2 regions of the Lysinibacillus sp. NPDC097287 genome follow, and region 2 is predicted to be linked to the other one. Evidence: predicted binding sites of a transcription regulator. Region 2 holds the regulator's gene; the other holds the start of a gene.
What was found. The regulator NrdR, encoded in region 2, represses ribonucleotide reductase genes. The targets are predictions, from matches to a motif close to AACACNATATATNGTGTT.

Region 1: the regulator NrdR is predicted to act here: its motif matches at 3,311-3,328, upstream of ACIQ2D_RS03930 (vitamin B12-dependent ribonucleotide reductase).

What each region holds. Positions count from the first base shown of each region.
Region 1 is NZ_JBIWCX010000002.1:172,711-179,095, forward strand. It holds gene ACIQ2D_RS03915 (amino acid permease) at 1-1,056, opposite strand, end outside; glycine riboswitch at 1,256-1,332, opposite strand; gene ACIQ2D_RS03920 (rhodanese-like domain-containing protein) at 1,844-2,227, opposite strand; gene ACIQ2D_RS03925 (lipoate--protein ligase family protein) at 2,354-3,184, shown strand; gene ACIQ2D_RS03930 (vitamin B12-dependent ribonucleotide reductase) at 3,389-5,959, shown strand; gene ACIQ2D_RS03935 (NAD(P)H-dependent flavin oxidoreductase) at 6,067-6,385, shown strand, end outside.
Region 2 is NZ_JBIWCX010000006.1:155,433-161,817, reverse strand. It holds gene thrS (threonine--tRNA ligase) at 1-666, opposite strand, end outside; gene dnaI (primosomal protein DnaI) at 1,198-2,127, opposite strand; gene ACIQ2D_RS10905 (replication initiation and membrane attachment family protein) at 2,152-3,534, opposite strand; gene nrdR (transcriptional regulator NrdR) at 3,554-4,021, opposite strand; gene ACIQ2D_RS10895 (glyceraldehyde-3-phosphate dehydrogenase) at 4,184-5,206, opposite strand; gene coaE (dephospho-CoA kinase) at 5,426-6,019, opposite strand; gene mutM (bifunctional DNA-formamidopyrimidine glycosylase/DNA-(apurinic or apyrimidinic site) lyase) at 6,034-6,385, opposite strand, start outside.

The DNA of each region.
Region 1 (6,385 bases), on a different contig from region 2:
CTCAGGCATCAACTTACTTAATAATGCACCGACTGACACGACAATTGATGACACGATCAGGGCGTTACGCGGTACGTTGTTTTTATTTAATTTAGCAAATGATGGGGAAGCTTGGTTATTGCTTCCTAGACTATATAGCATACGGCTTGTTGAGAATAATCCACTGTTCCCTGCCGAAGCGGCCGATGTCAGTACGACAAAGTTAATGATGCCGGCTGCGATTGGGATTCCTGCTAACGTAAATACCTGTACAAACGGACTGCTTTCAGCGGACATTTCATTCCAAGGGTTGATGCATAAAATAACGAATAATGCGCCTACGTAAAATAGTAAAATACGTAGTGGGATTTTATTAATGGCAGATGGGATATTTTTTTGTGGATTTGCTGTTTCAGCAGCAGTAACGCCGACTAATTCCACACCGACAAAGGCAAAGACTACCATTTGGAAGGCCATTAAAAAGCCAGTGACACCGTTCGGGAACAATCCTCCATGTGCCGATAGATTTCCGACTGACACAGTACCTGAGCTTGTTTGGAACCCTGTAACAAGCATAAATACACCAATGATAATCAGTGCAACAATCGTAATAATTTTTATAAGTGCAAACCAAAATTCAAGTTCGCCAAATAGTTTTACCGTTAATAAATTTAGCATTAATAATAATACTAAGCAGCCAATCGCTGGTACCCATTGTGGTATATCAAACCAATAATTTGTATAGACACCAACAGCAATAATATCAGCCATGGCAGTCATGATCCAACAGAACCAGTAGGTCCAACCCGTGACATAACCTGCCCACGGTCCAATATATTCTGTTGCAAAATCAGTGAATGATGTGTAGCCAGCATTCGATAATAACAATTCGCCTAGTGCGCGCATGACGAAAAATAGCGCCATGCCGACGATTAGGTAGGCTAGGATGATGGAAGGTCCTGCTAAAGCAATTGCTTTCCCTGAGCCTAGAAATAAGCCTGTACCGATCGTACCACCGATGGCTATTAATTGAACATGGCGATTTTTTAATTCACGTTTTAACTGTTGTTGCTCCAAGATGACCCCTCCAAGATGATGTAAGCATTGAAATTAACATAAGCAACAAATAAAAAAAGAGACTAGTAGCTACACTAGTCTCTTAAACGTCAGAATAACAAATACCATATGCATATCATAAATATTAGTTTTACTAAAAAATATTTATTGGAAAACATTCGATTGGTACAACTTTCTTTTTGTAATGAAAGTTTGTTTTTATTACTCCTCTGTCCTTTTGCCTGAGATAGTGAACCCTTCGGCGACGCGTTATGCGCTCTCTCCAGAAATTGCTCCTGCTATAGTTTTATCCATAGCATTCATTGCTTATTTTAGTTGATTTTAATCATATCAACACGAATTTGTATTATAGTAAGATACTATTTATCCTAACAGTGATCTCTATGTAATTCAAGATGCAATTATTGTCTATATTTTGAAAAAAGAAAAATAAAGTGATTACATATTACATCTTTACGATAATGAGCGAAATTAGACTTAATTTTTTTCATTATTTATTGATTTTCCTATACGCTTGATGGAAATAGCTAAAAAAGCTTTCGAAGATACTGCAAAGGTCAAGTCGGAGATTAATAGTAAAAGTGGTTTTATATGAAGATTGATTCACGTTTGATGGAAGGTATTAAATTGTACCCCGCTGTTATATAGTTTTTGTCAAACACATGATAAATTTTTATTTTAAAAAAATTAATGAGCTAATTATTAGACAATGACATTTATATAGTAGAAACTCATGTTTTTTTATAAGAAGAGCTAGCATCTAATGTAGATGCTAGCTCTTTTTATGTTATTTTTTTGTTTTTACTTTACCAGTCCAAGTGCGGAATCCACCGTCAAGCTGATAAATTTGGTTGTAGCCACGTTTTTTTAGAAATAATGCAGCACGAGCGCTACGGCCTGTATTTTGACAGTATAAATATACTGGTAAATCTGGGCGGATTTCTTTATGGCGTTGACGTAGTGTAGTAGAAGGAATATTACGAGCTCCAAGGATGTGACCAGCGTCGAATTCCTTTTGTTCGCGCACATCGATTAATTGTGCTTTGCGATAACCTTCAATAAACTGTTCTTGTGTTAAATTGGTTACGGCTTTTTTTAGACGCATCGCATTAATGCCGATATATGCTATCAAAACCAGTAAAATAACACCAATTGTAATAAGTATTTGCAAGATGTTCTTACCCCTTTCTATCTTCTTAACTATTATAAAAGATGCGGTGGCGATAGTCCAATGAGTTTGATAAAATTAACTACATTATGGTTTGAAATGACACATATAAGTGTAGGAGCTGACGAAATGACAACATGGTATTTTCTAAATTCAGGGAAATGTAGTCCTTCTTTCAATATGGCCTTAGATGAGGCACTGCTGGATTGGCATAGTGAAGGGCTGATTCCTCCAGTCATTCGTTTTTATGAATGGGAGCCAGCAACAGTATCCATTGGATATTTTCAACGGGCCGAAAAAGATATTAACATAGAGGCAGTTCGGGCGCAAGGGCTTGGTTTTGTACGTCGTCCAACAGGAGGGAGAGCTGTTTTACACGAACATGAGCTCACTTATAGCATCATTGTAACGGAAAGCTATCCAAATATGCCAGAGACAGTTACAGAAGCTTATCGTGTACTCAGTGAGGGCATTTTACAAGGTTTTCAAAACTTAGGGATGGATGCATATTTCAGTGTGCCAGCTACGGAAGAACAACTGGCAGACTTGAAAAAGCCAAAAAGTGCAGTGTGCTTCGATGCACCAAGCTGGTATGAACTTGTCGTTGAAGGTAAAAAAATAGCGGGTAGTGCGCAAACACGTCAAAAAGGTGTTATTTTACAACATGGTGCAATCTTACTTGATTTAGACGAAGAAAAATTATTGTCGGTGTTTAATTTTGATAGTGAAGAGGCTAAGGAACGGATGCGAAAGAAGCTACCTGACAAGGCAGTATCCATTAATAGTCTTGTCAAGGAACCGGTTTCAATCGAACAGTGTGTAGAAGCATTCCGAGATGGTTTTGCAAAAACATTGCAAATTGAGTTAAAACCATTTACACTTTCTGAGGGGCAATTAAAATATGTACAAGCACTCGAAGAAAAAAAATATGCCCATGATGATTGGAACTTTAAAAAGTAAAAAAATCGATGTTTTTAAAAATTTTTTTCAGCGTTCAAACCGTGTCATGACAAGTAGTTAACAAAGTGACACGAATTGCAAGAGTTGAATTAAAAAACTATATATAGTATCTTTGAAATTAGGTAATACACAATATGTAGTGTTTAATCGCACATGATATTGTGTATTTATTATTGTAAGGTATAGAAAAAGGGAGGCTAAATGATGGTAATCGCTAATCATCAACCCGAAGTAAACAAACAAATTGAACAATTAAACAAGGACATTGAACAATTCCCACAAGTTCATCCGGTAACACCAGACATGCACATCACACATAAAGGTGTATCGAGACTTGTCATGATTGATCGCTATTCTTTTAAAGATACGGAAAAGAAAACGCTAAAAGCTGGTGATTTCGTCGTATTAACGGTGAAGGCAGATCCGAAATTCCCTGCACGTGGTTTAGGGACAATCCAAAAAATTGATATGTCTGCGAAAACAGCAGATATTTTGATTGATGAAGATTATCGTAGCGTTTTAGATGATCCGATAGAGCAAGAAACGGGTGTGATTACGCGCTCAATAGAAGTGCTAGAGAAGCCTCTTGAAATTTTTTATGAGCAAATTGCTAAACGAAATGCAACAGGACTTGCTTCTGTAGAAAAAACAGCTGAGAAACGTCAAGAATGGTTTGAAAAATTTTATGAGCAATTAGTTTCATTAAAATTCATTCCAGCTGGCCGTGTTATTTACGGAGCGGGCTCTGAAACAGATGTAACATTCTTCAACTGTTACGTTATGCCATTTGTGGCGGATTCTCGCGAAGGCATTAGTGACCACCGCAAACAAGTTATGGAAATTATGAGCCGAGGTGGCGGTGTTGGGACAAACGGTTCTACACTTCGCCCGCGTAACACACTAGCTCGTGGTGTGAACGGTAAATCATCTGGTTCTGTATCGTGGCTTGATGATATTGCTAAGCTGACTCATCTTGTTGAGCAAGGTGGTTCAAGACGTGGAGCACAAATGATCATGCTAGCAGACTGGCATCCAGATATTGTGGAATTTATCATTTCAAAAATGCAAAATCCACGTATTTTACGTTACTTAATCGAAAATACGACGGACGAATCGATTATTCGATTAGCAAAAGAAAAATTAAACTTTAAGCCTCTATCACAGCAAGATGAAGCAATGTATCAAGGAATTGTGAACTATAAATCAATTCCAGGTTACGGTGGATTTGATGAGGCAATTATCCGTGAAGCAGAAAATAAATTACGTGACGGTGGTACTTACACGGTCCATAACTCAGAGTTTTTAACTGGGGCAAACATTTCTGTTACATTAACTAAAGACTTTATGGAAGCTGTTGAAAAGGACGAAGATTTCGAACTTCGTTTCCCAGCAGTTGAAGACTATACAAAAGAAGAAATGGCTATTTACAATAGCGAATGGCATAAAGTTGGTGACGTTCGTGAGTGGGAGAAGATGGGCTATAAAGTACGCACATACCGCACGATTAAAGCAAAAGAATTGTGGAATTTAATCAACATTTGTGCAACATACTCTGCAGAGCCAGGTATCTTCTTCATCGATAATGCCAACGAAAAGACTAACGCAAAAGCTTATGGGCAACAAGTAGTAGCAACAAACCCATGTGGGGAACAACCACTTGCACCATATTCTGTGTGTAACTTAGCAGCTGTGAACTTAGCACAGTTTGCGATTAAAGAAAACCAAACAGTCGATTATGAAGCATTACGTGAGACAGTACGTGTTGGTGTACGTATGCAAGATAACGTAATTGACGCAACGCCTTACTTCTTAGAAGAAAACCGTGTACAAGCTCTTGGTGAGCGTCGTGTAGGTTTAGGTGTCATGGGCTTAGCTGACTTACTTATTTATTGTGAAAAAGAGTACGGCTCAGAAGCTGGTAATGAACTAGTGGATGAAATCTTTAAGACAATTGCCGAAACAGCGTACGAGGCATCGACTGAACTTGCGAAAGAACGTGGAAGCTTCCCATTCTTAGTAGGGGCAACAGATGAAGAAACAGCTCGTCTACGTAAAGCATTTACAGAAACAGGCTTCATGCAAAATATGCCTGCACACGTTAAAGAGCAAATTTTAGCAACTGGTATTCGTAACTCACATCTTCTAACAGTAGCGCCAACAGGTTCTACAGGAACGATGGTTGGTGTAGCTACAGGGCTTGAGCCTTACTTCTCATTCACATATTACCGTTCAGGTCGCTTAGGTAAATTTATCGAAGTGAAAGCGGAAATTGTTCAAGAATATTTAGATCGTCATCCAGAAGCAAATGCAGACGAATTACCAGAGTGGTTTGTCACAGCGATGGGGTTAAAACCTGAAGCGCATGCGGATGTACAATGTATTATTCAAAAATGGATTGATTCTTCTATATCGAAAACAGTAAATGCACCAAAAGGCTACACAGTTGGACAAGTAGAAAAAGTATACGAGCGTCTTTATAAAGGTGGCGCTAAAGGTGGTACGGTTTACGTTGACGGAAGCCGTGATTCACAAGTGTTAACACTAAAAGCTGAGGAAAATGATATGGATCAACTTTCATTTGGCGAAGATTTAGTGGAAGAACAAACAAAGCGTCCAGTCGTATTAGTTGATACGATTCAAGCACTTACATCTACTTCAGTAATTGGTTCAGATGTAGGGAATACATGTCCTGTATGTCGTAAAGGAACAGTCGAAGAAATGGGCGGCTGTAACACATGTACAAACTGTGGTGCACAGTTAAAATGTGGACTATAAAATAATCAAAAAGTGTCTATCTCGTCAAATGTGACGGGTAGACACTTTTTTTTTCGAAGGAATTATTGGAATAAAGTAGAATATTTAAAGTATAAGGGGGATGGAAGATGTCTAATTTACCTATTATCGTTGCACCGATGTTTTTAGTATCAAATCCAACGATGGTGATAGAAGCGAGCAAGGCAGGTCTTATCGGTTCATTTCCATTATTAAACGCTAGGCCAGTAGAAACATGCGCCCAATGGTTAATAGAAATCAAAGCGGCGTTGCCAACAGAGCCATGGGCAGTGAATTTTATTTGTCATCCGGTAGCTAACCCACGCTTTGAGGAGGATTTACAGTTGATTGAAACGTATCAACCACCAATCGTTATTACCTCACTTGGCAATCCAAAGCGTGTTATTGAAATCGTGCACAGCTATGGTG
Region 2 (6,385 bases):
ACCGTAGATACGTTGAAGCATTTTATTGTCTGAGTTACCTCTCCAATAAGCACCTGCTAATGATAATAATTTGAATTCACGAAGTTTACCTGTAGATGGTACGTGAATACCACGGCAAAGGTCGAAGAATTCACCTTGATAGTAAATTGACACTTGCTCGTCAGCCGGAATAGCCTCAAGTAATTCTAATTTGTATTCATCATCAATTTCAGTGAAAATCGCCTGTGCTTCATTACGAGAAACATTTTTGCGTTCAATTTCGATGTTTTCAGCGATGATTTTTTTCATTTCTTTTTCGATTGCTGGTAAATCGTCAGCAGTAATTGGTGTTGGTGCATCAATGTCGTAGTAGAAACCACCTTCGATAACTGGACCGATTCCTAATTTCACGTCTGGGAATAGACGTTTTACAGCTTGTGCAGTTAAGTGAGCTGTTGAGTGACGTAGGATTTCAAGCGCTTCTGCATCATCTTGTGTGATAATTGCAATTGTTGCATCCTCTTCGATTGGTGTTTTTAGGTCTACTAATTCACCGTTTACTTTACCTGCGTAAGCTTTTTTGCGAAGCCCCGGGCTAATTGATAAGGCTACATCATCTGTTGATGTGCCTTTTGCAAATTCCTTAACAGCGCCATCTGGGAACGTTAATTTAATCATATCTGACATTTTGTTTGCACTCCTTATTGGGTTTAATTGTTATGCATGATGTGATTGGAACTCTGTGTTCATCTTATGTTGAGCGAATTAGCGTCGGCGTTGAGCGCCCCGGCACCAATGTTGAGCGACCTGACACCAATGTTGAGCGCCTTACCACTAAAGTCGAGCGTTCCACCACCGATGTTGAGCGATCTACCACACAACTTGAGTGACCAACATCAAAATCACTCAAAAAAAACAAAAAAGCCCCGTCCCTAACGAAAGGGACGAAGCGTATGCTCGTGGTTCCACCCTTCTTCCTTCCGACTAAAAAGTCAGACGAAGCTCAAGGCTAGCTAACGGGCTAGTACCGGCGAAAGATTATTCCCTCTCGCTGCTCAGTAGGTAGTAAATCAAATGTTCACACTAGGAAGCTTACAGCCAATGACTTCCCTCTCTACAAGTAGATACACAAGATCCATGTCCTCATCAATGCATTTCAATGATATATATTATATGTGACAGTATACGCTCGATTGTCGCAAAATGCAACCTGCAAAATTACCCTCGGCGATTTTTCCCACCCATTTGTACAGGCTCGGTTATTGCCTTAATGCGCTCCATAATACGCGCAGCTTTCACGACCTCTAAATCACCCTTTTGCGATTGTGCTAAATGATGCTCTAGCTCATCGTAGTTAAAATTTGACGTAATAAAGGTCGGCAACTGCTCTGCCATACGGTAATGGAAAATCGTACCGAGTATTTCATCACGTGTCCAAGCCGACATTGTTTCTGCTCCTAAATCATCGAGCATTAACACAGGTGCTTTTTTCACGTAATCAACTTTTTCTTGCAACGTATTATCACCAATGGCATTTTTCATTTCTCGTAAAAATTCTGGCACAAATACGACTACAGATTTCACTTTAAGCGTCGCCAGCTCATTTGCTAATGCACCTAAAACAAAAGACTTACCAACGCCAAACTGACCATATAAATAAAGACCCTTTGTTGGTAATTTTCCTGTCTCGCGTGTTTTTTGAACAAAATCAGCAGCACGATTTGCAATATCTACACGTGAATAATCATCGATGAATAAATCACCAATCGTTGCTTGTAGCACGTCTTTTGGCATATGCATACTAGCAATCATATTAGCGACATCACGGCGATCATCTTCACGTATTTTTTGCTCGCATCGTACGTAATCGATTTCCACAGTATTGCGCACTGTTCGTAATTTTGGAATAAAACCCTCTAAGTTATTTGTGCAATGTGCTGTATTGTCACAGCCACAGCACTCCGTAGATTGACTAATGAATTCATGCAGCTTTGGTAAATTACGTTCGATCGCATCATAGCTAAGTTCCTCCATATGTTCAGCTAAAAAATCCTGCACACGTGGATTTTCTAAGATTTCTCGTCGCATCGCCTCGTAACGTTCTTGAAAAGATGGTACCTTCACTGCGCGTTGCAGCGGTCCATTAATTGGTTCCACGGTTATTCACCTGCCTTACTTTTGTTGATTGCCTAACTTGTCTAATATTTTTTGTCGTTCCTTTTCAAAATCCGTACCGCCAGTATTCGTCGTTTCTGCCGGTACTTCTTCTGATTTCTCATTACGCTTATAAAACCAATCGGGCACTTTCTCCTCGCGGCGATTAGTCGTACGTCCTTTTGTATAATTACTACTTTTGGCTGGCGTTTGCGGCTTGTTTTTCCAGGCTGTGTATTTATCATGCTCTTGGCGTGCAAGCTCCATAGCCTCTTTAGCTGTTTTTAAATTTTTCCGCACCCAATGGTCAGCAATTGTCTCCACGTACTTTTTCGGTAGCTTCATGTCAGTCGTTAACATAACATACTCCAATAAAGCGTTAACCACCCCGATAGGCATACCGTGCTGAACAATCAAGCTATCTGCAAGCTGTACAGACGTTTGTAATGGTTCTTTGCCATTATTAATATCACGCAGCACTTGCACAGGCGGTGTTGTCTCTAAATAATGTTGTAATTCCTGGTCTTTTGTCATTTGAGCCTTTTCTTCGACGCTCGGCGTATCATACACACGTGCAAGCTTTGGCGGTTCCTTAGAAACTGTCAGCTTATAATAGTCAGCTGCTGCTTTGCGTAATCGTTCCAATGAAATACCTAAATCATCATCGAGGGCTAAAATTACAACCTTTTGCATATCTAGCGCTGTTAAATGATACAAGAAGGCAAGCTTTGCAATCGCTTCACGCACCTCAAGTGTTAGTAAACTCGACGGTACCAACTGCTCAGACAGCCCTGCCTGCAATAAACCAAAGTCGAACTGCTCAAAATAGAAAGGATAGGTTTTTTGTGACTGCCCTTTTATGCCATCGTCACCTTGTAAATCAGCTGGGATATTCGTACTTACCGGCTTAAATACATCGATAAATGCACGCGAAACATCCTTGTATGACGCCTCCCTAGCAGGTAATATAAAACGCTGACGCAACTTACGATACGCCTGCTCTCCAATTTTGCTAAACAAGAACATTGATAACAAAGGATCCTTCAAAAAGCTATCCGCATCAAGTGGACGTGCTAGTTCATATAAAAAGGATCGTTGCCCTTCAATTTCTTTTTTCCACGTACGTAACAAACCAATTGCCTCTAAAGCAACACGTGCCTCAAATACTTTGCCAATAGGCATGCCAAGTACATTCATTAAATAATAATGTGATTGATGTTGTGTCTTCATTTGCTCGGCCTCTGCCCACAATGTCAAATACAAACTAATCGGCTCAGCACCCGTTAAAGGCTGATAAAACAATGTCACCAGCTGTCGTTCCTGCGTTGAAAGCGCATGAGGTAAGCGAATGTCAAAAGTATCCGCTGGCTGCAACTCCTTATACAAATGAACCAACGTCATTCACCCTCTCTTTGCCACATTATTTTTGCTCAGTTTGTCGTTGGATAATTTCTTTTAACTCCTCAATAAATACGTTAATATCTTTAAATTGACGGTAAACAGATGCAAAACGGACATAAGCAACCTCATCAATTTTCGCTAAGCGGTCCATTACCATTTCACCGACATCTTCAGAACGCACCTCTGCATTTCCGATACGGCGTAAATCTTTTTCAATTGCTAGCACCATTCCCTCTAACACTTCAAGTGAGACAGGGCGTTTTTCGCACGCACGAATTAAACCACGTAATACTTTCTCGCGGCTAAACTCTTCACGTGATCCTTCTTTTTTCACAACTACTAATGGCGTTTCTTCAATTTTTTCGAACGTTGTAAAACGGAAGCCACACGACTCACATTCACGACGTCTTCGTATTTCCTTATTATCATCTACAGGCCTCGAATCCACTACACGTGTTCCGTTAAATTGGCAAGATGGACATCTCATATATTTACTCCCCTGATTTTCCTACAATTTAGTATACCTATTATAACAAAATTTCCCCCGTGGACAAAATCACTTTCATTTCCGAAGTCTAGCACACTTACTTAAATAAAAAAACACACCGAAATCAAAAGGATTTCAGTGTGTATTCATACTACATATTTATTATGCGTTAACTGTTTCTAATGCTACTGAAACTTTTTTCGCAAGATCTACTACACGTGCAGAGTAACCCCACTCGTTATCGTACCAAGCAAGTACTTTTACTTTGCGGTTAGCCATAACGATTGTAGAAAGACCATCTACTGTAGATGAGAAAGTTGTTGTATTAAAGTCTGCCGATACAAGCGGCTCCATTGTGAAGTTTAAAATCCCCTTCATTGGTCCTTCAGTAGCTGCTTTTTCAAATGCAGCATTTACTGATTCTACTGTTACATCCGTATCTAAATCAACAACAAGGTCAACAAGAGAAACGTTTGGAGTTGGAACACGTAGTGCCATACCATGAATCTTGCCATCTAGCTCAGGTAATACTAGTTTTAAAGCTTTTGCAGCACCCGTTGATGTTGGGATGATTGACTGTGCGCAACCACGCGCGCGACGTAAGTCTTTATGTGGATTATCAAGATTTTTTTGATCATTTGTGTATGCATGAACAGTTGTCATTAAACCGTTGTTAATGCCGAATGTGTCATTTAATATTTTTGCTACTGGTGCTAAGCAGTTAGTTGTACAAGAAGCGTTTGAAATCACGTCATGTTTTTCAAGGTCAAGTAATTCGTCATTAACACCTAATACTACAGTGATATCTTCGTTTTTACCTGGTGCTGTTAAGATAACTTTTTTTGCGCCCGCTTCTAAGTGCATTGCCGCTTTTTCACGTTCGTTGAATTTACCAGTTGCTTCAATAACGATATCTACGCCCATTGCTGCCCATGGTAATTGTAATGGATCACGTTCGCTAATAATTTGTACGCGTTTACCATTTACCATTAGTGCATCGCCTGCTGTTTCAATTGTACCTTCGAATGTTCCGTGATTTGTGTCATACTTAATCAAATGTGCTAACGTTTCAGCCGGGTAGCTGGCGTTAATCGCAACGATATTTAAATCCTCCTGTACAATCGCTTGACGGAAAACCATACGTCCGATACGTCCGAAACCATTAATAGCAATAGATACTGTCATTTATAAATCCTCCTGTGAATACGTTTTCATATTAATTATATACTATACGAAATTAGTATAACACAATTTTAAAAAAGATGAACATTAAATACGTGCATTAGAAAAGTTCTTATTTTCTGACAAATATTGTAGCATTTTTCTCTTCAAAACTTATGCACTTTTTTTGTCTTTTAATATTAAAAAAAATGCGTAGCGATGATTTTTCGCTACGCACCCAAACTAAATAATTTCCCATTGACTAAGAATTTTTTTCAGTTGTTCTTCCGTTTGTTCTAGTGTTTCATTATTATAAATAACTGCATGCGCACCCTTTTCCTTCATAGAAACCGGCAATTGTGAATGAATGCGAGCAAGTGCATCTTCTTTCGATAATGCGTTACGTTCCATTAAACGACGTAGTTGCACTTCTTCAGTGACCGACACCACTAAAATACGCTCCACAAAATTCTGTAATTTACTTTCAAATAACAATGGAATATCCATCACGACATGCTTTTCACCTGCCGCTAAAAATGCATCACGTTGACGAATCATTTCTTCACGAATGGCCGGGTGCATGATCTCATTTAAGATTTTTCGTTTAGCAGGTTCGTGAAAAATAATATCGCCAAGTTTCGCCCGATTTAAATTACCGTCTTCTAGTAAAATATCATCCCCAAAGTTGCTGGCAATTTTCCCGAGCGTCTCTGTACCTGGTTCTACAACAACACGTGCGACAACGTCCGCATCGACAATAGGTAGTCCCAGTTCTGTCATCATTTTCGCTACTGTACTTTTTCCGCTTGCAATACTTCCTGTTAATCCGATAATCATAAGCTTAATCCCCTTTAATGTTGACAATTTGGGCAAAAGACAGACGTGCGTCCTCCAATTGTCATTTGACTCGTCTCTGTCCCACACGCTGGGCACACCTTTTTGCCGTACATTTGAAGCCGATTTTGCATACTACCAGCCTCACCATTAATATTGCGATAATCTGAAATCGTTGAGCCGCCCGCTTCAATACTTTGACGCAACACAGCTACAACTGTGTCAAATAACGCACGCTTGCTTTTTTCGCTAATACGATTCATTTTTCGAGCAGGGTGAATTCTCTCTGTGAATAGAGCTTCTGTAGCGTATATATTGCCGCAGCCCGATATCACTTGCCCATCCATAATCACTTCTTTGACAGCCTTT